One region of the Aureimonas sp. AU40 genome, then DNA from elsewhere that is predicted to be linked to it. Evidence: riboswitches for the same ligand, from Rfam matches in the RefSeq annotation. Region 1 holds a riboswitch; each other region holds the start of a gene.
What was found. A riboswitch is a leader RNA that binds a small molecule or an ion and turns the genes downstream of it on or off. The one in region 1 is predicted to bind cobalamin.
Positions count from the first base shown of each region.

Region 2: linked by a shared signal. The riboswitch ahead of AUL32_RS24175 (putative oxygenase MesX) and the one ahead of AUL32_RS17725 (ribonucleoside-diphosphate reductase subunit alpha) in region 1 are both predicted to bind cobalamin.
Region 3: linked by a shared signal. The riboswitch ahead of AUL32_RS13325 (CbtA family protein) and the one ahead of AUL32_RS17725 (ribonucleoside-diphosphate reductase subunit alpha) in region 1 are both predicted to bind cobalamin.

Region 1 covers NZ_BBWL01000045.1:23,074-30,483, forward strand. The annotation lists gene AUL32_RS17715 (EamA family transporter) at 1-490, opposite strand, end outside; gene AUL32_RS17720 (TetR/AcrR family transcriptional regulator) at 487-1,056, opposite strand; cobalamin riboswitch at 1,777-1,999, shown strand; gene AUL32_RS17725 (ribonucleoside-diphosphate reductase subunit alpha) at 2,124-5,015, shown strand; gene AUL32_RS17730 (ribonucleotide-diphosphate reductase subunit beta) at 5,094-6,206, shown strand; gene AUL32_RS17735 (GNAT family N-acetyltransferase) at 6,273-6,773, shown strand; gene AUL32_RS17740 (dienelactone hydrolase family protein) at 7,051-7,410, opposite strand, start outside.
Region 2 covers NZ_BBWL01000065.1:355-7,764, reverse strand. The annotation lists gene AUL32_RS24190 (CaiB/BaiF CoA transferase family protein) at 1-1,061, opposite strand, end outside; gene AUL32_RS24185 (HpcH/HpaI aldolase/citrate lyase family protein) at 1,309-2,154, shown strand; gene AUL32_RS24180 (fumarate hydratase) at 2,151-3,692, shown strand; partial or broken gene AUL32_RS24895 (ribonucleotide-diphosphate reductase subunit beta) at 3,696-3,863, shown strand; cobalamin riboswitch at 3,992-4,214, shown strand; gene AUL32_RS24175 (putative oxygenase MesX) at 4,335-5,321, shown strand; gene AUL32_RS24170 (methionine synthase) at 5,350-6,378, shown strand; gene AUL32_RS24165 (serine hydrolase domain-containing protein) at 6,649-7,410, opposite strand, start outside.
Region 3 covers NZ_BBWL01000039.1:120,078-127,487, reverse strand. The annotation lists gene AUL32_RS13340 (sensor histidine kinase) at 1-377, shown strand, start outside; gene AUL32_RS13335 (response regulator) at 539-916, shown strand; cobalamin riboswitch at 1,043-1,280, shown strand; gene AUL32_RS26285 (CbtB domain-containing protein) at 1,238-1,498, shown strand; gene AUL32_RS13325 (CbtA family protein) at 1,618-2,352, shown strand; gene cobU (bifunctional adenosylcobinamide kinase/adenosylcobinamide-phosphate guanylyltransferase) at 2,349-2,861, shown strand; gene cobW (cobalamin biosynthesis protein CobW) at 2,866-3,945, shown strand; gene cobN (cobaltochelatase subunit CobN) at 3,952-7,410, shown strand, end outside.

The sequences.
Region 1 (7,410 bases):
GCACGCCCAGCGCATCGACGGTCGCGTAAGCGGCAACGAGTGCGCCAGTCGCCAGCGCCCAGAGGAGCGGTCTCCCGGCGACCTGCCCGCGTCCCACGACCAGACCCAGGATGCCACAGACGATCAAGGCGATCCCCAAAACGCTGGTCGGCGACAAGACCTCGTCCGCGAGAACGAAGCCGCCGATCGTCGCCAGAACGGGCACCGTGCCGCGCACGATCGGGTAGACCTGCCCGAGATCGCCGTGGCGATAGGCGGCCACGAGGAACAGGCTGTAGCCGGTCTGCAGGAGCGAGGAGAGCAGGAGAAACGGCCAGGCGCCGGCGGGCGGCAGGGGCAGGAGCAAGGCGAAGGGCAGCGCCACGGGAACCATCGTCAGGCTCATCACGGTGACGACCCAGAAGCGGTCGGCGCCCGAGCGCAGGAAAGCGTTCCACGAGGCATGGGCGAACGCGGCCGAGAGAGCGAGGCCGATGACGAGCGGACTCACGAGCGAATGCCCGCCCGGGCGAGAAGCGCCTGCGTGCCATCCCGCAGCCCGCGGATCGCCTCCTCGGCCCGGCCCATCTGCGCCTTGAGGGTGGCGCCCTCGAAGAGCATGGCGAGCACCGCTGCGGTTCGCGTCGCCTGCGCCTTGTCGGTTTCCGCCAGCAGAAGCGCGCGCAGCCGCGCCTCGAACGCCTCCTTCTGGGCGGAGGCCGCCTGAAAGACGGGATGGCGGGGATCGCCGTACTCAGCCAGCGCATGGGCGAAGGCGCAGCCATGGAAGTCGGGCCGGGCGAACCATCGCTCGTACCAGCCGACGATCGTTTCGATCCGAGCGGCGGCGTTCGGCGCAACGTCGGCCAGACGGTCGAGCTGCCTTTCGAAGCGCTCGGCGCGAAAGCGCAGGACAGCGCAGATCAACTCGTCCTTGGCTCGGAAGTGGCGGTACATCGTCATCTTCGCCACGCCCGCTTCCGCGATGATCCGGTCGATGCCGACCGCATGGTAGCCGTCCGCGCGGAACAGGCGATAGGCGGTTTCCACGATCTGCTGCCGCTTGTCGGACATCATCGGCTCGCTTGTCCCTGTAGGTGAGACAGGTCTGTATCACTTGCGGGCTACATCGGCAATCCGAACGATCGTGCATCCGCTTTCGGGAAGGCTCTGCCAACCTCTTCGAGGTCGGAGGCATCATGGCCTGCAAAGCAGTTGGGGACGGTCTTCGCCAGCCCACCAGCGTCATCAACTGGCTCGGGATGCACCAACAGGCCGGACGGAGGACTGCACCCGACCAACTTCGCAAAGCATCGGACTGCCGCTCGTAACAGAGGAGACCTCCACGGAGGACACCGCGTCTGTGATAGGATGGCGCGTTGTTCAGACTTGGAAGGAGCTGAGATCGGCGAACCTCCTCCCCATCGGTCGGATTGCCTACGCGAACGAAGACGGGTTTCTCTTACGGATCGGCTGCCCGGACGCCATCACGCCTTGGGTTGAACCGCTGCGAGCCGTTTGCGAGGCCGTTCGCGACGGTCTTTCGGAGAAGAATGCCCTGCCCGTGCCGACGCGGTATGGGGTGCCTGTGGATTAACCGTTTTCCCTTTGTTCGAACTCGTCTGGTTCGTCGCGCCGCCAAGGCAATGCACTCCTTCTCGACGGCAGCGCCATCCCGAGACGTCAGCGTCACCCTGGGTTTCCCTGTCCGTCATGATCTCGACGGGGCGGGACTCACCGCAAGCCGGATTTGGGGATAAGGGCCGAGAGCGCGTTGACTCACCGGGTGGTTGCCGCACCATATGCGGCAGTCACGGTCCGCCGCGTCGCAAGATGTGGTGGCTAAGAGGGAACCCGGTGAGCTGATCCAGAGATGGAACGGCGAGGCCGGGGCTGCCCCCGCAACTGTAAGCGGCGAGCCCTTCGTCCAATCCGCGCCACTGGAGCGAAGCTCCGGGAAGGCCGGACGGAAGGCGTTTGACCCGCGAGCCAGGAGACCTGCCGCGACTTGCTTGAACCTTCCCTGGGCGGGGTGTCCCGGTGGATCGTGTGCCTGTCGCGGCTTGGGTCCCTCGGTCCAGGGTCTCCTGCGCCGTTTTGCATGCGTCCGCTCGGCCTTTGCCTCCACTCGCTGGAGCAGCCGAATGTCTCTTCTTCCGTCTTCCGCAGCCTTGCCGTCGCCGTTTCCGGCCCTGTCCGTCGATGCCGATGCAGCCGATCTCGCATCTTCGCTGGCAGCGCGCGTCCTGCGCCGCAATGGCGCCGTCTCAGGGTTCGACGCTTCGAAGATCGCAGTCGCGATGACCAAGGCGTTCCTTGCCGTCGAGGGGCGGCAGGCCGCCGCCTCCACCCGCGTCCACGACACGGTGCGGCGCCTGACCGACGAGGTCGTCGCCGCGCTCGCTCGTCGCTCGGGCGGCGACCGCCTCCTGCACATCGAGGACATCCAGGACCAGGTCGAACTCGCGCTGATGCGCTCGGAGCATCCGAAGGTCGCCCGCGCCTATGTCCTCTACCGCGAGGAGCACGCCCGCGCCCGCGCGGCGCAGGCCACCGCGTCGCAAACACAAGCCGCGCCCGCGTTGTCCGTGCGGCAGGCGGACGGCTCCCTCGCGCCTCTCGACGAGGCCCGGCTGGCCCGCGTCGTGACGGAAGCATCCGACGGCCTCGACGGCGTGTCGCCGGATGCGATCCTCGTTGAGACGCGGCGCAATCTCTACGACGGGCTGAGGCTCAGCGAACTCGCCGAGGCGCCTGTCATGGCGGCGCGGACCCTGATCGAGACCGAGCCGAACTATGCCTTCGCCTCGGCCCGGCTTCTTCTCGACAAGCTGCGCGGCGAGGCCCTGTCGTTCCTCGCCGGCTCGCCCAGGACGGCGACGCAGGCCGACATGGCGGCGCTCTACGCCGAGACCTTCCCGGCCTATCTCGACCGGGGCATCGCGGCCGGGCTGATCGATCCCGAGCTTGCCCGCTTCGACGTGGCGCGATGTGCTGCGGCGCTGACATCGGAGCGCGACAATCTCTTCCAGTTCCTCGGCCTGCAGACGCTCACCGACCGCTACTTCCTCCAGACGGAAGGGGTCCGCTTCGAGCTGCCACAATGGTTCTTCATGCGCGTCGCCATGGGATTGGCGTTGCGCGAGGTCGATCGCGAAGCCCGCGCCATCGAGTTCTACGAGCTTCTGTCGAGCTTCCGCTTCATGGCCTCGACCCCGACGCTGTTCAACGCCGGGACCCCGCGCCCGCAGCTTTCCTCCTGCTTCCTCACCACCGTCGCCGACGATCTCGGGGGCATCTTCAAGGCGGTGAAGGACAACGCGCTGCTTGCTAAATATTCCGGGGGCTTAGGCAACGACTGGACGCCGGTGCGCGGCCTTGGCGCCCACATCAAGGGCACCAACGGCCAGAGCCAGGGCATCGTGCCCTTCCTGAAGGTCGCCAACGACACGGCCATCGCCGTCAACCAGGGCGGCAAGCGCAAGGGCGCGGTCTGCGCCTTTCTCGAGACCTGGCATATCGACGTCGAGGAGTTCCTCGACCTGCGCAAGAACACGGGCGACGACCGCCGGCGCACGCACGACATGAACACGGCGCATTGGGTGCCGGATCTTTTCATGCAGCGCGTGGCGGAGAACGGCGACTGGACCCTGTTCTCGCCCGACGAGGTGCCGGGCCTGCATGACCTTTACGGGCGGGCCTTCACTGAGGCCTACGAAGGGCATGAGATCAGGGCCGCGCGCGGAGAAATCCGCGTCCACCGCCGCGTGAAGGCGGTCGATCTCTGGCGGCGCATGCTGACCATGCTGTTCGAGACCGGCCATCCCTGGATCACGTTTAAGGACCCCTGCAACATCCGCTCGCCGCAGGGCCATGTCGGTGTCGTGCACTCGTCCAACCTGTGCACCGAGATCACCCTCAACACCTCCGCCTCCGAGGTCGCGGTCTGCAATCTCGGCTCGGTGAACCTCGCGAGCCACGTCAACTCCGAAGGGCTTGACCGCTCGCTCCTCGCGCAAACGGTGAAGACCGCGATGCGCATGCTCGACAATGTCGTGGACATCAACTTCTACACGATCCCCGAGGCGCGGGCGTCGAACCTCAGGCACCGTCCGGTCGGCCTCGGCCTCATGGGCTTTCAGGACGCGCTCCAGGCGCTGCGGCTCGCCTATGCCAGCGAGGCGGCGGTGGCCTTCGCCGACACGAGCATGGAGGCGCTGAGCTATGAGGCGATCTCCGCCTCGGTGGACCTCGCCGCCGAGCGTGGCCGCTACCCCTCCTTCGACGGCTCGCTCTGGTCGCGCAGCATCCTGCCGATCGACTCGCTCGAACTCCTGGCCGAGGCGCGCGGCGGCACGCTCGATCTCGACCGCTCGGCGACGCTGGACTGGGCGGCCTTGAGGGAGCGTGTCCGAACCATCGGCATGCGCAACTCCAACACGATGGCGATCGCGCCGACGGCGACGATTTCCAACATCTGTGGTGTGTCGCAGTCGATCGAACCCGCCTACCAGAACCTCTTCGTCAAGGCGAACATGTCGGGCGATTTCACGGTGGTGAACGCCGCGCTGGTCCGCGACCTGAAGGCGAGGGGGCTCTGGGACGAGGTCATGGTGTCGGACCTCAAATATTACGACGGCTCGCTTGGGCCCATCGACCGCGTGCCGGAGGACCTGAAGCGCCTCTATGCCACGGCCTTCGAGATCGACTCGGCCTGGCTGATCGAGGCCGCCGCCCGGCGCCAGAAATGGATCGACCAGGCGCAGTCCCTGAACCTCTACCTTGCCGCCCCGTCCGGCAAGGCGCTCGACGCGCTTTACCGGCTCGCATGGGAGCGGGGCCTGAAGACGACCTACTATCTGCGCACGCGCTCGGCGACGCATGTCGAGAAGTCCACCCTGAAGGGAACGGACGGCAAGCTCAACGCCGTCTCGGCCGCGCCGCTGGCGGGGGCGTCTGCGGAGATCCGCGTGCCGGACGAGGCCTGGGGCAAGGCCTGCCGGATCGACGATCCCGAGTGCGAGGCCTGCCAGTAGGCCCGTGCGCTTCCCCTTCTCTTCCCCGGTCCCGCCGAATGGCGGCGGGCCGTCCCCCCGCTTTCGAAAGACGACCCGATGCTCGACTGGAACGACACCGCCACCGACGCCACGCCCATCCCCGATCTCGGGCCACCCACGGCGACTGGCACCGAGGCCGTCGATCGCAACGGCGGCCGCGTCTCGGTCTCCGAGAAGCGGATGATCAACGCGCGCGCCGACGTGAACCAGCTTCTGCCCATGCGCTACGGCTGGGCCTGGGAGAAGTATCTTTCGGCCTGCAACAACCACTGGATGCCGACCGAGGTCTCCATGCAGGCCGACATCGCGCTGTGGAAGTCGGCGAACGGCCTGACGGAGGACGAGCGGCGCATGGTGAAGCGCAATCTCGGCTTCTTCGCCGCCTCGGAGAGCCTCGTCGCGAACAACATCGTGCTCGCGATCTACCGCCACCTCACCAATCCCGAGTGCCGGCAGTACCTGCTGCGCCAAGCCTTCGAGGAGGCCGTCCACACGCACACGTTCCAGTACATTGTGGAATCGCTCGGGCTCGACGAGGGCGAGCTTTTCAACATGTATCGCGAGGTGCCGTCGATCACGGACAAGGCGTCCTGGGCGCTCCAGCACACCCAGGGCATCGAGGACCCGCATTTCCGGACCGGCACGCCGGAGACCGACCGCGCCTTCCTGAAGGACCTCGTCGCCTTCTACGTCGTGTTCGAGGGCATGTGGTTCTACACCGGCTTCGCGCAGATCCTGTCGCTCGGGCGACGGGGCAAGATGCAGGGCATTGCCGAGCAGTATCAATATATCCTGCGCGACGAGTCGATCCACCTGAACTTCGGCATCGACGTGATCAACCAGATCAAGGCGGAAAACCCGCATCTCTGGACGGCCGCCTTTCAGGACGAGTTGCGCGCCATGCTGCGCGAGGGCGCCGAGCTGGAGGCCGCCTATGGCCGCGACACAATGCCCGTCGGCTTCCTCGGGCTGAACGCGAGCGCCTGCGAGGCCTATATGCGCTTCATCGCCAACCGCCGCTGCGCCCAGCTCGGCCTCGCCCCCGTGTTTCCGGACACGGAAAACCCGTTCCCCTGGATGTCGGAGGTCATGGATCTCAAGAAGGAGAAGAACTTCTTCGAGACCCGTGTCATCGAGTATCAGAACGGCGGCGCACTCGCCTGGGATTGATGGGCGGCGGGCGACGGCAGGCGAAGGGGCGAACGGATGGACGGGATCGAGACGGAACGGCTGCGCTTGCGGAAATTTTGCGCGGGCGACGCGGAAGGGCTTCTCGCCTACCTGCATGAGCCGCAGGCGCGGTGCTTCCTGTCGTTGCGGCTGGGGGACCTTGCGGCCGCCGAGGCGGAGGCGATCCGCCGCGGCTCGTCCGACGAGCACGTCGCGATCGCCCTTCGCGGGTCCGACCGCCTGATCGGCGACCTCTTCGCCACGCACGAGGAGCCCGACACCTACGCCGTCGGCTGGAATCTCGACGCCGCGCACGCAGGCGCTGGGTTCGCGCATGAGGCGGCACGGGCGCTTTTCTCGCACCTGTTCGAAGAGAAGGGCGCGCGGCGCCTCTACGCCTATGTCGAGGTCGACAACGCCCCCTCCCGCCGCCTGTGCGAAAAGCTCGGGATGCGCGTTGAGGGCATGTTCATCGAGTTCGTCACCTTCACCGGCGCCCCGGACGGCACGCCGCGCTACGAGGACACGATGCAGTATGCCATCCTGCGGAGGGAATGGGCGAGCTGACGCCGCCGCCAAGCGGCGGTCGCTGCGATCGGCAGGTTCGCGGCAGCGCGCCCGAAGTCGGCCGGGCGACGGTGGCCGGGAGATCGGCCTCGCCTTCGGGGTTGATCCGGCGCTCGGAGCGATGGTCCCGATGTCCGGGGATTTCGCCATTGGCGAATCCTTGTGCCTCATTGCGGCTCGCCGCCGGGTATGGCGACCCGAACAGTCCGCCCACGCCGCCTCGATTTCGACGGGTCCCGATCGTTACGGACCGACCCCCAAGCCCTTTGCGATCCTTTTACGGCGTCGGCTTGCTTGCCAGCCGCTGCTTCTGCAGCCAATCCCACAAACCGGTCTCGTTTAGCGCTGCCGCCTCGACCGCTTGATGGCTGGTGTTCTCGAAAACGGTCAGCCGTGCGTCGCGCTTGAGGGTCTTGAGCCGCTCGTAGAGCACCACCGAGTCCGACAGCGGAATGACCTCGTCGTCCGTGCCGTGGAAGACCCAGAAGGCCGCCTTCTCGTTCGTCCGGTTAAGATAGTGCCGGTTGCCGCCACCGGCGATCGGCACGACGGCGGCGAAGGTCTCCGGGTATTGCTCGGCCATGGCCCAGGCCCCGAACGCACCCCGGCTGTAGCCGACCACCGAGACGCGGCTGGG
Region 2 (7,410 bases), on a different contig from region 1:
GCCGGGGCCTCGCCGTCGAAGCGCGCGCCGGGCGCGAGATAGCGCACCGGGCCGGCGGGCGTCTCCACCGTGACGAAGCGGTTCTGCGGATGGTCGGCAAGGTCCTGCATGGAGCTGACGCGGCCATAGGCGATGCGGGCGCGCTCCAGCCGCTCGATCATCTCGGGTCGGTTGGCTTTCGCAAAGGCGCCGGTGACGATGGCGTCGAGCCGCTCGCGGTTGGCGACGCGCCGGCTGTTATCGGAGAAGTGCGGATCGCTCGCCACCTCCGGTGCCAAAAGCACATCGCGACAGAGATTGGCCCATTCGCGCTCGTTCTGGATGGAGAACAGAACGGCGGCGCCGTCGCGGCAGGAATAGGCCCCATAGGGCGCGATGGTCGGATGGTTCAGGCCGGAGCGCGCCGGCTCCTTTCCGCCATAGACATATTGAAGATACGGCACGTTCATCCAGTCGGCGAGCGCATGGAAGAGCGAGACGTCGATATGGCGCCCTTGCCCCGTCCTTTCGCGGCCGAGCAGCGCCTGCAGCACGGCCTGGAAGGCCGTCATCCCAGCCGCAATGTCGCAGACCGAGACGCCGACCCGCGCCATGCCCTGCTCGTTGCCGGTGATGGCGGAGAGGCCGCTCTCGGCCTGAACCAGAAGATCATAAGCCTTGAGGTCGCGGTACGGTCCCTCGTCGCCATAGCCGGAGATGGAGCAGGTGACGAGGCGCGGATTTTGCCGTCGCAGCTCGGCCGGGGCGAAGCCCAGCTTGTCGATGACGCCCGGCGCGAGATTCTGGACGAAGACGTCGGCCCGCTCGATCATGGCCGCGAGCACCGCCTTGTCGGCGGGCGCCTTCAAATCGAGGCAGACGGATTCCTTGCCCCGGTTCAGCCAGACGAAATAGGCGCTCTCGCCCTTCACCAGATGGTCGTAGCCGCGCGCGAAATCGCCCTCCGGCCGCTCCACCTTGATGACGCGCGCGCCGGCATCGGCCAGCCGGCTGGAGAGATAGGGCGCCGCCACCGCCTGCTCGACCGAGACGACGAGAAGATCCTTGATATCGGTGTTCACCGACGCCGCTCCCGCAAATGACTGGACAGGGTTCGCATGGCGCCCAGCCTAGCGTCGGCGTTTGTCGCGCCGCCAATAGCGATGTCCTTGCTCGCCCATAGCGCTCTTCTATGGCGCCGCCATAGGCGCGGCCTATGCCCGATAGCGCGAAAGCTTATTTCCATGTTGGAGCCGGCGGACGCACATCGGATGGAAGCATTCCAGACGAGGGGCCGTTCGGGAGGCCCTTGAGGGGAGGGGGAGAGCCATGCCGTCCGCTGTCGAGGCCGCCACCCTGTTTCTCTTCGTGCCGGCTGACCGGCCGGAGCGCTTCGCCAAGGCCTTCGCCGCCGGGGCAGACGCGGTGATCCTCGATCTGGAGGATGCTGTTGCGCTGGAGGCCAAAGGGCTCGCCCGTGTGGCGTTGCGCGAGGCGGCATCCTCCCTCGCGCAGGCACCTTGCCCCGTGCTCGTGCGCCTCAACGCCGCCGGTTCGCGCGAGCACGAGGCGGATCTGGCGCTCGCCGCGGCCCTGCCGCTTTCTGCCGTGATGCTGGCGAAAAGCGAACGGGCGGAGGAGGTGGCCACGGTTGCGGCGACCAGCGGTCACCCCGTCGTCGCCCTGGTGGAAAGCGCGGCTGGCCTTGCCAATGTGCGGGCGCTGGCGCAGGTCAGCGCGCGCCTCGCCTTCGGTTCCTTCGATTTCGCCGCCGATCTCGGCTGTCGGCATACGCGCGAGGCGCTGCTCCTCGCCCGGCTCGAACTCGTGCTGGCCAGCCGGCTCGCCGGCCGCCCGGCGCCGGTCGACGGGGTGACGGCCTCGACGCGCGACGAGGCGGCGATCGAAGCCGATGCGGCCCATGCCGCCGCGCTCGGCTTCGCCGCCAAGCTGCTGATCCATCCCGCCCAGATCGCCTCCGCCGCGCGGGGCTTCGCGCCGGCGGAAGGCGAGATCGCCTGGGCCGAGCGCGCGATCGCGGCCGGGCAGGGTGGCGGTGCCGTCGCGCTGGACGGGGAGATGGTGGACGCGCCCGTGCTCCTGAGGGCGAAGGCGATCCTGCGCGCGGCGCGACGCATTACGGACAAGGCCATCACGGGAAAGGCTTCGGCATGAGCACGAGGGCCCCGATCCACGAGGCGGATTTCATCTCCTCCGTCGCCGACGCGCTGCAATATATAGCGGTGTTCCATCCGCCGAGCTTCGTCAAAAGTCTGGCCGAGGCCTATGCACGGGAAGAGAGCCCCGCGGCGCGCGACGCGATCGGCCAGATCCTGGTCAACTCGCGCATGGCCGCCTTCGGTCGGCGACCGATCTGCCAGGACACAGGCACGGTGAACGTCTTCGTCAAGCTCGGCATCGGGGCGCGGATCGAGACGGCGCGCCCGCTCGCCGATCTCGTCAACGAAGGTGTCGCGAAGGCCTATACCGACGCCGACAATCCGCTGCGCGCCTCGATCGTCAAGGACCCACTCTTCGGCCGAAAGAACACCGGCGACAACACGCCCGCCGTCGTGCATGTGGAGATCGTGGCCGGCGACGAGGTCCGCGTCACCGTCGCGGCCAAGGGCGGCGGTTCGGAGAACAAGGCCAAGTTTGCCAATCTCGCGCCGGCCGCCTCGGTCTCGGACTGGGTGGTCCAGACGGTGGAGACGCTGGGCGCCGGCTGGTGCCCGCCGGGGCTGCTCGGCATCGGCGTCGGCGGAACGGCCGAGAAAGCCATGCTCATGGCCAAGGAGTCGCTTCTCGAGCCAATCGACATGGCCGAACTGATCCGGCGCGGCCCGGCCTCGCCGCTGGAGGAGATGCGGCTCGACATCTTTGAGCGTGTCAACGCGCTCGGCATCGGCGCGCAGGGGCTGGGCGGGCTGACGACGGTGGTGGACGTGAAGATCCGCTCCTATCCCTGCCACGCCGCCTCGAAGCCCATCGGCCTCATTCCCCAATGCGCCGCCGACCGGCATCTCACCTTCACGCTGGACGGCTCCGGCCCCGCGCGGCTCACCCCGCCCGATCTGTCTCTCTGGCCCGAGATCGACTGGGGCGAGCAGACGGCACAGGCGCGACGCGTCGATCTCGACCGTTTGACACGAGAAGAAGTGGCGACTTGGCGTGCCGGCGAGACGCTGCTCCTGTCGGGGCGGATGCTGACGGGCCGGGACGCCGCGCACAAGCGCATGGCCGACATGATCGGGCGCGGCGAGCCGCTGCCGGTCGATTTGAGGGACCGGGCGATCTACTATGTCGGCCCCGTGGACGCGGTGCGCGACGAGGTGGTGGGCCCCGCCGGCCCGACCACGGCCACCCGAATGGACGGCTTCACCGAACTCGTCCTGGACGCCACCGGGCTCCTCGTCATGATCGGCAAGGCCGAGCGTGGGTCAGCCGCGATCGAGTCCATCAAGCGCCACGGCGCGGCCTATCTGATCGCCGTCGGTGGCGCCGCCTATCTCGTCTCCAAGGCCGTCAAGCAGGCCCGCGTCCTCGCGTTTGCCGACCTCGGCATGGAGGCGATCCACGAATTCGTCGTGGAAGACATGCCCGTAACGGTCGCGGTGGACGCGCAGGGGCATTCGATTCACCAAACGGGCCCCTCGCAATGGCGCAAGCCCCACCTCACCCTCGGCGGTGCCGCAGCTGAACGTGTGACCTGAGAGTTCATCGGCAACCGCCCCTGCGCACAACTCGGGCTGGCTTCCGTGTTCCCGGAAGCGGAGAACCCGTTCCCCTGGATGTCGGAGGTCATGGACCTCAGCAACGAGAAGAACTTCTTCGAAACCCGTGTCATCGAATACCAGAACGGCGGCGCGGTAGCCTGGGACTAACCGGCCGTGCCCGTACGAACGGGGTGAAGGATCGTGACTGCGGCTCTCGGACCGTTTGCGGCATGAAACTTCGCATGCGGACATAAAGATGTCCTTATGTCTTCATTGACAACATGGTTGCGGGCGTGCTGAATGCCGCCTGTCGAGGTTCCCCGTTCCAGACATGGCGATGGGGCTAAGACGGGAAGCCAGTGGTGTCCCTCCGGGGCAGAGTCTGGCGCTGCCCCCGCAACTGTAAGCGGCGAGCGGCGGATCCATCGTGTGTCACTGAGCCTCGCAAGAGGTTCGGGAAGGCCGGAACCGCCGCAGCGACCCGTGAGCCAGGAGACCTGCCTCCGACGCGAAACGTTCCTCGGACGGGGGTTCCTCCGGTGGATCGCGCCTGGAGTTCGTGCCCTTGGCCGTCGGCGTCGGGGCGCTCGCCCTCGCGCGTTCTTCCTTCGGCCCTCGCCTGACCAAAGACGGTGGGTCATGACGAACAGCGCCTTCGCCTTTACGATCAGCAGCGTTCCGTTCAACGAGGACTATCGTCCCGCCGACCGCACGCGCATCACCACGAACTTCGCCAACCTCGCACGAGGGGAGTGTCGTCGCGAGAACCTGCGAAACACCTTGGCGATGATCGACAACCGCTTCAACTCCCTCATGCATTGGGACAATCCGATGGGGGATCGATACGCGGTCGAGCTTCGGATCGTCACCGCCGACCTGACGGTCGGCCTGCGCGACGGGGCCGAGACCTTCCCGCTGATCGAGATCCTGGCAACCACCGTCGTCGACAGGCGCACCGGCGAGCACCACGACGGCATGATCGGCAACAACTTCTCCTCCTATGTCCGCGACTACGACTTCAGCATCCGCTTGGCCGACCACATCCGCGAGAACCCCGATGGCGGCGCGCCGGACGGGTTCGGCGAGCTGCACGGCAACCTGTTCAAGCGATTCTTGGCCTCTGGCGCCTACAGGGACCGGTTCCCGAAGCCGCCGGTCATCTGCCTCAGCGTGTCCAGCCGGGAGACCTATCGCCGAACCGCGAACGTCCATCCCATCCTCGGGGTGGAATACGGGACTGACCGCCTTTCCAGAACCGACGACTACTTCGCAAGGATGGGGATGCGGGCGCGCTATTTCCTGCCGCCGGGCGGCGCCGCGCCCTTGGCCTTCTACCATCTCGGCGACCTGACGGGTGACTATTCCAACGTCGAGCTGGCCAGCACGGTCGCCACGATGGAGACCTTTCAGAAAATCTATCGCCCGGAGATCTACAACGCCAACTCACCGGCGGCGGAACACTACCGGCCGAGCCTGAACCGCCAGGACTATTCCCTGACCCGAATTGTCTATGACCGCGACGAGCGCAGCCGGCTGGCCGTCGAGCAGGGCCGTTTTGCCGAACAGCATGTCATTCGGCCGCATGGCGCGCAGCTCGAGCGCTGGTCTGCGACTGCGGGCCTATGAACGGAACGGACACGAAAGGACCACGAGCATGACGATTCTGTTGCCGACGACCACCGCGGGGAGTTTGCCCAAGCCGTCCTGGCTCGCCGAGCCCCGCACGCTCTGGTCGCCCTGGCGGCTCGAAGGCGAGGACCTACTCGCCGGCAAGCGGGATGCCCTGCGTCTTGCCTTGGACGACCAGCGGCAGGCGGGCATCGACATCGTCGGTGACGGCGAACAGACGCGCCAGCATTTCGTCACCACCTTCGTCGAACATCTCGGTGGCGTCGACTTCGAGAAGCGCGAGGTCGTCCGGATTCGCGACCGATACGATGCCAGCGTGCCGACCGTGGTCGGCGCCGTCTCACGCACGAAGCCCGTCTTCGTCGAGGACGCGAAGTACCTGCGCGCGCAGACCGGGCAGCCGATCAAGTGGACGCTGCCCGGTCCGATGACGATGATCGATACGCTCCACGACGCCCACTACAGAAGCCGCGAGAAGCTTGCCTGGGAGTTCGCGCGGATCCTCAACGAGGAAGCGAGGGAGCTCGAGTCCGTCGGCGTCGACATCGTCCAGTTCGACGAGCCTGCGTTCAACGTCTTCTTCGACGAGGCGAACGACTGGGGGATCGCCGCCCTTGAGCGGGCCGCCGAGGGCCTCAAGATCGAGACGGCCGTGCATATCTGCTATGGCTACGGCATCAAGGCCAATACCGACTGGAAGAAGACTCTCGGATCGGAGTGGCGGCAGTACGAGAAGACCTTCCCCAACCTCCGGAAGTCCAAGATCGACATCATCTCGCTCGAGTGCCGGAACTCCCGGGTGCCGATGGACTTGATCGAGCTCATTCGAGGAAAAAAGGTGATGGTGGGCGCGATCGATGTCGCGACCGACACGATCGAAACGCCGGACGAGGTCGCGGAAACCCTGCGCGAGGCGCTCCGGTTCGTTGATCCAGACAAGCTCTACCCCGCCACCAACTGCGGCATGGCACCACTGTCCCGCGACGTGGCGCGAGGCAAGTTGAAGGCCTTGGGCGCTGGCGCGGCGATCATCCGTAAAGACCTCGCATCTTAGCAGAAGGCAGACTTTCCAAAACCTGCTTTCACTCCGCAAAAGTGAAGCGACCGGCGACAATGGACTTCGCAGATCGGGGGACTTCGCAGATCGGGCAGACCTATGTCCGCTTTTGAGCATGAGCGTAAAGGCCTGGAACGGCGGTGGTCGGGCGTTTGCGGAATGGCAGCATTCCGCACGATTGATCCGAAAGCTGCCGGTCCGCTAGCGACCCTTCTCGGCCGTCTGCCTGTAAAGCGAGAGACGTCCGCTTTTGTGAGATACTTGCCTTCAGGTGGTGATTGGTAGTCCAAGCCAAGTCAGCGACGGGTGCGATCCTGGGAATTTGTCAGCTATCAGACGCGGGACCATGCCGAGCCCGGTATCGCTGTTCATGAAAACGGCCAACGCAGTTAGCGTTTTGGGAACCCCGAACACAAAAGCGGTTGCCCCAGGGTTCGAACCCCAGTGAAAGAACGCCGAGCCCTCAGGTTCCAGCCCCCAACCAAGGCCCCACGCTATACCGGGCGCTGGGCTGGACGGCGTGCCCCCAAGATCCTCGACGCCTCCGAAGGGCGGATAGGACTGCGGGCAAAGCCACAAGCGCGCGGTCGCCTCCTCCAGCAAAGCACTTTCCATCACCGCTGCGACGAAGCGACCGTAATCGACGGCAGTCGTGTGAAGCGAGAAGGCGGCATTGGCCCTCTTAGGCCGAAACTTAGGCTCGATACTGCCGTCGACATGATGTCCGAATGCGGCGTTTCCATCGAAAATGTCGTGCCATACGAAGCTCGACCCGCGCATTCCGAGTGGGGTGAAAACAAGCCGTTCGACAACGGCATCGAGGGGTTCTCCGGTTACTCTCTCGATAACCGCCTGGAGAAAGACGAAGCCTTCGCCCGAGTAGCTGAAGCGCGAGCCAGGCGAGAAGTATGTGCGCAAAGGGATGCCGTCACGTCGCCAGTTCGGCAACCCGGTCGTATGAGAAAGAACATGACGCGCAGTGATGGACGAAGCGCCGACATCGTCTGCCACCAGAGGCCCGACGATGTT
Region 3 (7,410 bases), on a different contig from region 1:
ACGACGGGCAGAACCGCATCCGCCTCGGCGGCCCAGCCATCGAGATCGGCTCGGACGCGGCGCTGTCGCTTGCGCTGATCCTACACGAACTCGCCACCAACGCCGTGAAATACGGCGCCCTGTCCGTGCCCGAAGGCGGGGTGGATCTGTCCTGGAGCACGGGTGTTCTGGACGGCGCGCCGGTGTTCCGCCTCGTTTGGCGGGAGCGCGGCGGGCCGCCCGTCCTGGCGCCGAGCCGCCGGGGCTTCGGTTCGCGGCTGATCGAGCGCGGCCTGCCCGGCTCGGTCGGCGGCAGCGTCGAGCACAGTTTCGAGCCCACGGGCCTCCAATGCCGGATCGAGGCGCCGCTCGCGGCCATTCGCAGCCCGCAGGTCTGAAGGCGTCTCGCGGGCATTCCAGCCTTGCCGTCGCTGATTTCGGAGGCTGATTCGAACCGGCGGACCAATGCGGACCGACACAGAAAAATGGCGATTCGAAGCAAGTCGTTGGCTGGGTTCGTAGACTGGAAACCTTTCCGGTGTTCGCGCCTTTATCGGACATGAGCACGCCAGCAAAACATGCCGTTGCCCTCGTCGCCGAGGATGAACCCCTCCTGCGCATGGAGGCCGTCGACCTCCTGGAGGACGCCGGCTTCACCGTGCTGGAAGCCGCCAACACGACCCAGGCTCTCCGCCATCTGGCGGACACCGAAACCATCGAACTGCTCTACACAGACATCGAGATGCCCGGCCCGATCGACGGGATCGATCTGGCGCGCCAGGTCGCCGCGCGCTGGCCGCAGGTGTCGATCGTGGTCTGCTCCGGCCGGGTTCAGCCGGACGCGAGCGACCTGCCCCGGCAGGCGCGCTTCCTGCCCAAGCCTGTCAGTTCGGCCCTGATCCTCAGCGCCTTGGAAAAGGCGATGCCGACCGGCTGACAGGCGAATGCGCCGCCTGGCTGGCATGAGCCGGACGGCGCATCCGCAGCTTGACGAGATGACCGACTGCCCGCTGCCCTTCGCCGGCGATCCCCCTGAATCGTTTGACTTGAGGCCCAGGGGGGTTATCCTCCCGCGCTGGATGGTCCCGCGGCGCGACATGCGTGCGCGGGCTAAGAGGGAATGCGAAGGGCCGACTTAAACCAAGGGCCCGGATCGCAGCCGACCCCGCGACTGTAGAGCGGCGAGGTTTCTCCACCGGCGGTCTTTCCGCCGGAAACGCCACTGGGCCTTGCGACCCGGGAAGGCAGGAGAGGACCCGTGACCCGCGAGCCAGGAGACCTGCCATCCCTTGCGAAGGCGGCCATGTCGGCCGCCGTCACGGAGGTTGATGCCATGATCCGAACCGCCGCACCGGCCGTTCCCCACACCGACGCACCGGCGCAGACGCGCCTCCTCGTCGCCGCTTTCGCCCTGTCGCTCGGCGCATTCCTTGTCTGGGGCGCGGGCTTTGCCAGCGCCGACGCGCTGCACGACACCGCGCACGACGCCCGCCACGCCATGGGCCTTCCCTGCCACTGACGCCTCCCCGCTCCGTCGCACCGCGTCTCGCCGGCCGACGCTGAACCCGGATTCGTCTCGTCTTTTCGGACGCGCGCTCGCTCGCCAGCGAGGCGCCGTCCGCGCGCAGGATTTCGCCCATGCTCACCCGCACCCTTTCGGCCGCGATCTTCGCCGGCCTTTTCGCCGGCTTGCTCGTCACGCCCGTTCAGCAGGCCAAGCTCGTTCCCTTGATCCTCGCGGCGGAAGTCTACGAGGAAGGCGGCGCGCCCGCCGGCCACGACCATGCCGCCAGCCTAGCCCTCGTCTCCCCCGCGCTCGCCCATTCCGGCCACGAGGGCGGCGAGACGACGACGCTGGTGGAAAGCCGTACCGGCGGCTCGATCCTGGCCAATCTCGTGCTCGGCTGCGGCTTCGCGCTCTTGCTCGCCGCCGCAAGCCTTGCCGCCAACCGGCCGATCACCTTTCGCAACGGCGCGCTCTGGGGCTTGGCCGGCTTCGGCGCCGTGACGCTCGCGCCCGCGCTCGGCTTGCCGCCGGAGCTTCCCGCCATGCCGGCCGCCGATCTGGCCGCGCGCCAGCTCTGGTGGCTCGCCACCGTCGGCGCATCCGTGGCCGGGCTCTGGCTGGTCGTTCTGCGCGGCTCCACCGCCGCCCGGCTCGCGGGCCTCGCGCTTCTCGTCGCGCCGCATCTCTTCGCCGCGCCCCATCCCGCCGATCTGGCCAGCCCCATTCCGCCGACGCTGGCGGCCGAGTTCGCCGTCGCCTCGCTCGCCGTCTCGGCCCTGTTCTGGGTGCTGATCGGGCTCGGCGCCGGGCTCGCCAGCGATCGGCTGGTGCGAAACGAGCGCCGGGCCGCGGCCCTCTCGGCGTGAGCGTTCACTTCGTTCTCGGCGGCGCGCGCTCGGGCAAGAGCCACCATGCCGAAACCCTCGTCATGGCCTCCGGCCTCCAGCCCGTCTATCTCGCGACGGGCCAGGCCTTCGATACCGAGATGGAGGAGCGCATCGCCCATCACCAAGCGCGCCGCCCCGCGCCCTGGCTGACGGTGGAGGAGCCGCTGGATCTCGCCGGCGCGCTGCGGCGCGAGGCAGGCGAGGGCCGCGCCCTCCTGGTGGACTGCCTGACGCTCTGGCTCAGCAATCTCCTCCTCGGCGAGGCCGACATTCCGGCCGAGGCGGCGCGCCTGTGCGAGACGCTGCGCGGCCCCCTGCCCGGTTTCGTGGTGCTCGTTTCCAACGAGGTCGGCCTATCCATCGTCCCCGAAAACAAGCTCGCCCGGCGCTTTCGCGACGAGGCCGGGCGTCTTCACCAACAGATCGCAGCGCTGGCAGACCGCGTCACCTTCGTCGCCGCCGGCCTGCCCCTCCCTCTCAAAGGCTGATCCCATGCGCAAGATTCCCGCCACCGTCGTCACCGGCTTTCTCGGCGCCGGCAAGACCACGCTGATCCGCAACCTCCTGCAGAATGCCGAGGGCCGGCGCATCGCCCTCGTCATCAACGAGTTCGGCGATCTCGGCGTCGACGGTGACATCCTGAAAGGTTGCGGCGTGGAGACCTGCCGCGAGGAGGATGTGGTCGAACTCACCAATGGCTGCATCTGCTGCACGGTCGCCGACGACTTCATCCCCACCATGGAAAAGCTGCTGGAGCACGCGGACCGGCTCGACCATATCGTGATCGAGACCTCCGGCCTCGCGCTGCCGCAGCCGCTGGTGGCCGCCTTCAACTGGCCCGAGGTGAAGGCCCGCGTCACCGTGGACGGCGTCGTCACCGTGATCGATGCGGCGGCGGTTGCGGCCGGGCGCTTCGCCGATGACGAAGCGAAGGTTCAGGCGCAGCGCGAGGCCGACGAGAGCCTCGACCACGACAACCCGCTGGAAGAGCTGTTCGAGGACCAGATCCGGGCCGCCGACCTTCTCGTCCTGTCCAAGGCCGATCTCGTCTCGGACGAGGAACTGGCGCGCGTGCGCGAGGAGGTGACACTTGTCGCCGGGCGCAAGCTCGCCCTCGTGACGGCAAGCCAGGGCAAGCTACCGGCCGACGTGCTTCTGGGCCTTGCCAGCGGTACGGAGGACCATATCCACGAGCGCCGCTCGCATCACGAGATCGAGCACGAGGGCGGCGTGGCGCATGACCACGACGATTTCGAGAGCCTCGTGGTGGAGACTGGCCCGCTCGCTTCGCCCGACCGGTTCGTTGACGGGCTGAAGGGTCTGATCGCCGCGCACGACATCCTGCGCCTCAAGGGCTTCGCGGCCGTCGAAGGCAAGGCGGCGCGGCTTCTCGTGCAGGCCGTCGGCGGGCGCGTCGAGGCCTATTACGATCGGCCCTTCGCGCCCGGCGAAGCGCGCGCGACCCGTCTCGTGGTGATCGGCCTGCACGACGCGATCGAGGAAAACGAGGGGGCGATCCGCGCCGCCATCGCCGCGCTCGCCTCCACTGAAGCCCAGGCGGCGGCGGAGTAAGCGGCCTTGCATCTCCTCGCCGCCCAGCGCGGAACGATCGCGGACGGCGCGGAGGCGGTGGATCTCGGGCAGAGCCCGGGCGAGATCCTGTTTCTCTCGGCCGCCGACACCGAGCTGGCGGCACTGGCCGGCGCGGCGCGCCGGCTGGGTCTCGGCTCGGCCGAGCTGCGCCTCGCCAATCTCCTGCGCCTCTCGCACCCGATGTCGGTCGACACCTATCTCGCCCGCATGAGCGCGCGGGCGCGGCTGGTCGTGGTGCGGCTGCTGGGCGGCGAGCGCTACTGGCCGCATGGATGCGAGGCGCTGCTGGCGGCGGCGCGGGCGGGCGGGTTCGACTTGGCCATCCTGCCCGGCGACGAGAAGCCCGACCCCGGTCTCGACCGGTTTTCCACGCTCGCTCCCGAGACGCGCGACCGCCTCTGGTGCTTCCTTTGCGAAGGGGGAGCTGCGAATGCGGACGGGTTTCTGGAAAGCTGCCGCGCGCTGCTGAAGGGCGAGCCGCTGACGGGCGAGGGGCCGGCGGGCGAACCGCGCCCGATCCTCAAGGCGGGGCTGCTTGCGCGTGGCGAGACCTTAAGCGAAGGCGATCCTCGCCAGGTCGTGCCCGTCGTCTTCTATCGCGCGCTCGTGCAGAGCGGACAGACGGAGGCGGTCGAGGCCCTGTGCGACGCGCTGGAGACCCAAGGGCTGGCGCCCCTGCCGCTCTTCGTCAGCAGCTTGAAGGACCCCGTCAGCGTCGAGACGCTGCGTGCGATCTTCGCGCGCCATCCCCCTGGCGTCGTCGTCAATCTCACGGGCTTTGCCGTTTCCACGCCGGGCGCCGCGCACAAGGGCACGGTGCTGGACGAGACCGGCGCCGTGGTGTTGCAGGCGGTGCTGGCGAGCGGCGCGCGCGAGGCCTGGGAGCGCTCGAGCCAAGGCCTCTCCGCGCGGGACCTCGCCATGAGCGTCGCCCTGCCGGAGGTGGACGGGCGCGTTCTCAGCCGCGCCATCGCCTTCAAGAGCGCGGCGGAATGGGACGCCCTGACCGAGATCGATCTCGTGTCGCACCGGCCGGAGCCCGATCGGCTCCGCTTCGTGGCGGAGCTGGCCCGCCGCTGGGCCCGGCTGCGCACGCTGGCCCCCAAGGAGCGGCGCGTCGCGATCGTGCTCGCCAATTATCCCAACCGGGACGGGCGCATCGGCAATGGCGTCGGGCTCGACACGCCGGCCGGTACGGTGCGCGTTCTGGAGGCGCTGCGCGACGCCGGCTATGGGCTGTCGGACTTTCCCCAAAGCGGCAATGCGCTGGTGGAACATCTCCAGGCCGGGCCGACCAATTCGGGCGAGCGCGCCGGGCGCCTCGTGCGCGAGACCCTGTCGCTCGACGCCTATCTCAGCGCTTTTGCCGGCTTACCTCCCGAATTGCAGGCTGCGATGGTGGAGCGCTGGGGCGCGCCGGAGGCCGACCCGTTCTTCGATCCAGAGCGCGGCTTCTGCCTGCCGCTCGCCCGGTTCGGTCAAGTCATGGTCGGCATCCAGCCGGCGCGCGGCTACAATATCGACCCGAAGGAAACCTATCACGCGCCGGACCTCGTGCCGCCGCATGGCTATCTCGCCTTCTACGCCTTCTTGCGCGAGCAGTTCGGCGCCGATGCGCTCATCCACATGGGCAAGCACGGCAATCTGGAATGGCTGCCGGGCAAGGCGCTGGCGCTTTCGGAGCGCTGCTGGCCCGAGGCGATCCTTGGCCCCCTGCCGCATCTCTACCCCTTCATCGTCAACGATCCCGGCGAGGGCACGCAGGCCAAGCGTCGGACCTCGGCCGTCATCATCGACCACCTGACCCCGCCGCTGACACGCGCCGAAAGCCACGGCCCGGCGCGCGATCTGGAAAAGCTGGTGGACGAATATTACGAGGCGAACCAGGGCGACGCGAGACGCGCCGCGCTCCTGCGCAAGGACATTCTGGCGCTTGTGGAGGCGAGCGGTCTCGGCGCCGACGCGGGGCTCGCGCCCGGCGAGGCCGGCGACGAAGCGCTCGGCAAGCTCGACGCCTGGCTCTGCGATCTCAAGGAACTTCAGATCCGCGACGGGCTGCATGTCTTCGGCGTCGCGCCCGAGGGACGGCTGCTTACAGACCTCACGGTGGCGCTCGCCCGCCTGCCGCGCGGCACGGAAGGCCCGGACGCCTCGCTGCACCGGGCGCTGGCGGACGATCTCGCGCTCGGCTTCGATCCGCTGGACTGCGACTTTTCCACAAGCTGGGCTGGCCCTCGCCCAAAGGTTCTTCACAGCCTGTCCACAGACCCCTGGCGCACGATGGGCGACACGGTAGAGCGGATCGAACTCCTGGCCGCCCGGCTCGTCTCGGGCGAGGACGCGGCCGAGCCGGGCTGGAGCCGCACGGCGGCCGTGCTGGCCGAGATCGAAACACGGCTGATGCCAAGCGTCACCGCCTGCGGCGCGGCGGAGATCGCGGGGCTGTTGCGCGGTCTGGAGGGTTGTTTCGTCGCCCCCGGCCCTTCCGGCGCGCCGACGCGCGGGCGGCCCGACACGCTGCCGACGGGGCGAAACTTCTTCTCCGTCGACACGCGCGCCGTGCCGACGGAAGCGGCCTGGCGCCTCGGCCGCCTGTCGGCCGAGCGGCTGGTGGAGCGTCATTTCCAGGACCACGGCGAATGGCTGAGTTCGGTCGGCCTCACCGCCTGGGGCACGGCGAACATGCGCACGGGCGGCGACGACATCGCCCAAGCGCTGGCCCTGATGGGCGCCAAGCCGACATGGGACCGCGCGTCGGGCCGCGTCACCGGCTTCGAAATCGTGCCGCTCGCCCGGCTCGGGCGACCGCGGGTGGACGTGACGCTGCGCATTTCCGGCTTCTTCCGCGACGCCTTTCCCGACCAGATCGCGCTCGTGGACCGCGCCGCGCGGGCGATCGGCGCCCTGGACGAGGAACCGGCCGAGAACCCGATCGCCGAGCGGATGCGGCGCGAGGCGACTGAGGCCGAGGCGCGCGGCCTCGGGCCCACCGAGGCGCGCCAACTTGCCGGCCACCGCGTCTTCGGCTCCAAGCCCGGCGCCTATGGCGCGGGGTTGCAGGCGTTGATCGACGAGGGCGGCTGGACCAGCCGGGCGGATCTTGCCGACGCCTATCTCCATTGGGGCGCCTATGCCTACGGCGCGGAGGCCGAAGGCCTTCCGGCGCGCGAAAGCCTGGAGCGGCGGCTCACGGGCGTCGAGGCCGTGGTGCAGAACCAGGACAATCGCGAGCACGATCTTCTGGATTCCGACGACTACTACCAGTTCGAAGGCGGCATGTCGGCGGCGGTGGAAACGCTCTCGGGCCGCGCCCCGATCGGCTACCACAACGACCATTCGCGCCCCGAGCGCCCCGTGGTGCGCCGGCTGGACGAGGAGATCGCCCGCGTCGTGCGCGCCCGCGTGGTGAACCCGAAATGGATCGCCGGCGTCATGCGCCACGGC